One region of the Bacillus sp. CGMCC 1.16607 genome, then DNA from elsewhere that is predicted to be linked to it. Evidence: a T-box and tRNA genes for the amino acid it is inferred to sense, from the RefSeq annotation. Region 1 holds a T-box; the other holds one or more tRNA genes.
What was found. The T-box of region 1 lies ahead of asnS (asparagine--tRNA ligase). A T-box ahead of a tRNA ligase gene usually reads a tRNA of that ligase, here a tRNA-Asn.

Region 1 (2,373 bases):
GTCATTCCAGTCAAATACATAATTAATCTTTCAAGACCAATACCGAAGCCGGAGTGTTTCGTTCCACCATATTTTCTTAGTTCTAAATACCAGTTGTAATCTTCTTCTACTAAACCAAATTCATTAATTTTCTTTAATAATTCATCTTCACGTTCTTCCCTTTGGCTACCTCCAACTAACTCACCAATTCCTGGAACAAGTAAATCTGTAGCTGCAACCGTCTTTTGATCATCATTGCTTCTCATATAGAAAGCCTTGATATCTTTAGGGTAATCAGTTAAGAACATTGGCTTTTTGAACACCTTTTCGCATAAGTAACGTTCATGCTCCGTTTGTAAATCAATGCCCCATTCAACAGGGTACTCGAAGCTTTCTTTTGCTTCTTTAAGAAGATCAATTGCTTCTGTATAAGTGATTTTAGCAAACTCTGATGATAACGTATTTTCTAAGCGTGAAAGCAACTCTTTATCAACAAAAGAATTAAAGAATTCCATTTCTTCTTTCGCATTTTCTAGAACAAACTGAACAACGTATTTGATCATGTCTTCAGCAAGGGCCATAATATCGTTAATATCTGCAAAGGCCATTTCAGGCTCAACCATCCAAAATTCAGCTGCATGTCTAGAAGTATTAGAATTTTCAGCTCTAAAAGTTGGGCCAAATGTATACACATTACAAAATGCCAAAGCAAATGCTTCTGCTGTTAATTGACCACTAACTGTTAGATTTGTTTCTTTTTTAAAGAAGTCTTCTTGAAGATTAACATTGCCATTTTCGTCTTTAGGTACATTAGCTAGATCTAACGTGGTTACTCTGAACATTTCACCTGCACCCTCAGTGTCACTGCCAGTGATAACCGGTGTATGTACATATACGAATCCTTTTTCTTGGAAAAATTTATGAATAGCTTGTGAAGCAAGTGAACGAACTTTAAATACCGCATAAAAAGTATTGGTTCTTGGTCTTAAATGGGCAATTGTTCTTAAATATTCAAAGGTATGACGCTTTTTCTGTAATGGATAATCTTTATTAGAAGTACCTTGGATTTCAATATTTGTTGCTTTAATTTCAAAAGGTTGTTTAGATTCAGGTGTTAAAATAAATTGTCCTTCAATTTGTAAAGTTGAACTTAATGAAGCTTTAACAACTTCGTCAAAGTTTTCTAACGATTGATCAAATACGATTTGAACACTTTTGAAAAAAGAACCGTCACTTAATTCAATAAAGCCAAAAGCCTTTGAATCACGGATATTTTTAACCCATCCTGTTAAAATGATACTCTTTCCTTCATAAGATTCCGGATTTGCATACAAATCTTTAATTAACTTATTTTCCATCTTCATACTCTCCTCTTTAACAGATTTAATGACAGTTTTGTTTGGTAATTATACAAAAAAACCTTCCATCCCCATGAAAAGGGACGAAAGGTTGCCTTCCGCGGTACCACCCAAATTGTCTATTACGACCAGCTTAACGAGTACAATCATACTCACCAGTTTTAACGTTCTGGTCACGTCTAAGCCTACTCTTGTTAGCCAATTTCAGTTAGAAACTCAAAGGTGTTATTCATATCTACCTCTTCACTAGGCTTGCACCATCCCTAGCTCGCTATAGAAAATAGTAAATACTACTTGTCCTTATCTTCGTCCATATTAACACTATGTAACTGCCTCGATTAATATCTTATCATAGTTGTTCGTTGGTTTAAATGACTTTTTTCTACCTCATTAGAATTCTTCGAACAACAGAGTCCCAATTTAAGTATGTATGAATTATTTACAAATTATACCTATAAAAAGTGGGTACTAAAATTAAGAGTTTTGATAAAGCCTCTTAATGATCTTGAAACAGGAAACGAGGATCTTGGAAAGCTTTACGGATATTAGGCATCATTTCTACCTGTTAAGATATAATGGTTAAAAATAATTAAACTCTAAGTAGGAGGAATTATGTTTAAAAAGACGATTGTGTTTACAGGTGGCGGTTCCGCTGGTCATGTTACACCAAACCTTGCCATTATCAATGAAATGGATCAAATGGAATGGGAAATTCAATACATTGGTTCAAAAAACGGAATCGAGAAAGAATTAATAAAGAAGGCTAATTTACCATATTACGAAATTACAAGTGGAAAATTAAGAAGATATGTGGATATTGAAAATGTAAAGGATATTTTTAGAGTGTTAAGAGGATGTTTAGAGGCAAGAAGAATTTTGAAAAAGCTGAAACCACGTTTAATTTTTTCAAAAGGTGGTTTTGTGTCTGTTCCTGTGATTGTGGCTGCAAGTACGTTAAAAATACCGATTTTTATCCATGAAAGTGATATGACACCTGGATTAGCAAATAAAATATCACAACGATTTGCAACTAAGA
Region 2 (2,373 bases), on a different contig from region 1:
GGGATGGAGTTACAAGGTACAGTGCGAAATGTCGTAGATTTTGGTGCATTTGTAGACATCGGTGTAAAACAAGATGGTCTTGTCCATATCTCCAAATTAACGAAACGATTTGTTAAGCACCCTTTAGACATAGTCTCTGTAGGCGATATCGTTACTGTATGGGTAGATTCGGTAGATAAGCAAAAGGGACGAGTATCATTAACCATGTTAGCTCCGAATGAATAAAGTAAAATATTTAACAGTGGGGACGAATTAACCCCACTGTTTTTAATATTAAGAACTATTCTTTTTTCTGTAAAAAAACCAGCATTGATTTAATAGTTTTATTTGGTATCGATTTTTTTCAAGAAAAGCTTTTTTTATCTGTTTTTGAAACCACGTAGGCATGAAGAGGAACCCTCCTTAACTAAGAACAAAAAACAAATTGGTACCTTAATTCTATGCTATAATAGTTTGTCATGTTCATGTTAAAGGGAGGAAACGGTATGACCGATGAGGAATTACAATCATTAGTTGAAAAAATCTCACTTCAGTTTTTTCAAAAGCCGTTTCGTCATCTAGCCGTATTTAATTCAAGGTTAAAAACAACGGGTGGAAGGTATCTTTTGCAAACTCACAATATCGAAATAAATAAAAGATATTATGAGCAGTTAGGTGAACAGGAACTAATTGGAATCATCAAACATGAACTTTGTCACTATCATCTTCATTTAGAAAAGAAGGGCTATATGCATCAAGACAAAGATTTTAAGAATTTGATGTTGCAGGTTGGTGCACCCCGATTTTGTGGGCAGCTTCCTGATCGTCCGGAAACAAATCGAAGTCTAAAAGTTTATGTCTATTCTTGTTCAAGATGTTCTCTCGTTTTTAAAAGGAAAAGAGCTGTGAATATTCAAAAATATGTATGTGGAAAATGTAAGGGGAAGTTAAAAAAAGTAACGGTGTTGACAAACAAATAGTTTACCTGTTAAACTCAGATTCCGTTAACTTTTTTGAAGTAGACTCTTGATAGTAAATGTTTTATTTTGAGTGAATGTAAAGGATGATTTTTACTTATTGACATTCAAGAAAGTCGTTCTTATAATATAAAGAGTCGATAACGGGAAGCAAAGTATTTTTCGACAAAGCTAGAATTATTCCGCAGTAGCTCAGTGGTAGAGCATTCGGCTGTTAACCGAACGGTCGTAGGTTCGAGTCCTACCTGCGGAGCCATTATGGGGAAGTACTCAAGAGGCTGAAGAGGCGCCCCTGCTAAGGGTGTAGGTCGGGTAACCGGCGCGAGGGTTCAAATCCCTCCTTCTCCGCCATATCATTATGGCCCATTGGTCAAGCGGTTAAGACACCGCCCTTTCACGGCGGTAACACGGGTTCGAATCCCGTATGGGTCATACAAAAGTTTTAAATTTTGTTCTTGTAACAAAATAACTCAGCGACTCTTAGATATCTAACGAGTCGCTGAAATTTCTCTAGGTCCCGTGGTGTAGCGGTTAACATGCCTGCCTGTCACGCAGGAGATCGCGGGTTCGATTCCCGTCGGGACCGCCATTTATATCTTATTATTGGGCTATAGCCAAGCGGTAAGGCATCGCACTTTGACTGCGACATGCGTTGGTTCAAATCCAGCTAGCCCAGCCATTTTATTACGAGCCATTAGCTCAGTTGGTAGAGCAACGAGCGATTCAACGATGAATATGCTACGAGTTGTACACGCCGAGCCGCTTCTTGGATTACTACCTGAGGCGGGGACATCTTAGATGCCCGAATACGAGAAGTAAACTTTATTCAGCAGTAATATTATTACGAGCCATTAGCTCAGTTGGTAGAGCATCTGACTTTTAATCAGAGGGTCGAAGGTTCGAGTCCTTCATGGCTCACCATTTTTTAAAAAATAATGCGGGTGTGGCGGAATTGGCAGACGCACCAGACTTAGGATCTGGCGCCGCAAGGCGTGGGGGTTCGACTCCCTTCACCCGCACCAATTATTAACACTTGTAAATTGATCATTAATTTGTTATCATAATAAATGTTCTTATTTTATAAAATGCGGTCGTGGCGGAATGGCAGACGCGCTAGGTTGAGGGCCTAGTGGGGGCAACCCCGTGGAGGTTCAAGTCCTCTCGGCCGCACCAAAAAAAATAAAATAAAAAACATGTTGACATTCACAACTTAAAAATGTTATTATGATTAAGTCGCTTTTAGAGAATATGCGCCCGTAGCTCAATTGGATAGAGTGTCTGACTACGGATCAGAAGGTTATGGGTTCGACTCCTTTCGGGCGCGCCATTTAATCGGGAAGTAGCTCAGCTTGGTAGAGCACTTGGTTTGGGACCAAGGGGTCGCAGGTTCGAATCCTGTCTTCCCGACCAGTAGAAT

Region 2: it encodes a tRNA-Asn, which carries the amino acid that the T-box ahead of asnS (asparagine--tRNA ligase) is inferred to sense. The anticodon was not compared.

What each region holds. Positions count from the first base shown of each region.
Region 1 is NZ_JBHUJX010000025.1:903,112-905,484, reverse strand. It holds gene asnS (asparagine--tRNA ligase) at 1-1,337, opposite strand, end outside; T-box leader at 1,414-1,653, opposite strand; gene ACFSO7_RS21045 (undecaprenyldiphospho-muramoylpentapeptide beta-N-acetylglucosaminyltransferase) at 1,950-2,373, shown strand, end outside.
Region 2 is NZ_JBHUJX010000003.1:506-2,878, reverse strand. It holds gene ACFSO7_RS00250 (Tex family protein) at 1-225, shown strand, start outside; gene cmpA (cortex morphogenetic protein CmpA) at 274-387, opposite strand; gene ACFSO7_RS00240 (SprT family protein) at 486-959, shown strand; tRNA gene ACFSO7_RS00235 (tRNA-Asn) at 1,138-1,212, shown strand; tRNA gene ACFSO7_RS00230 (tRNA-Ser) at 1,217-1,307, shown strand; tRNA gene ACFSO7_RS00225 (tRNA-Glu) at 1,317-1,388, shown strand; tRNA gene ACFSO7_RS00220 (tRNA-Asp) at 1,470-1,545, shown strand; tRNA gene ACFSO7_RS00215 (tRNA-Gln) at 1,561-1,635, shown strand; tRNA gene ACFSO7_RS00210 (tRNA-Lys) at 1,802-1,877, shown strand; tRNA gene ACFSO7_RS00205 (tRNA-Leu) at 1,894-1,978, shown strand; tRNA gene ACFSO7_RS00200 (tRNA-Leu) at 2,044-2,129, shown strand; tRNA gene ACFSO7_RS00195 (tRNA-Arg) at 2,207-2,283, shown strand; tRNA gene ACFSO7_RS00190 (tRNA-Pro) at 2,290-2,366, shown strand.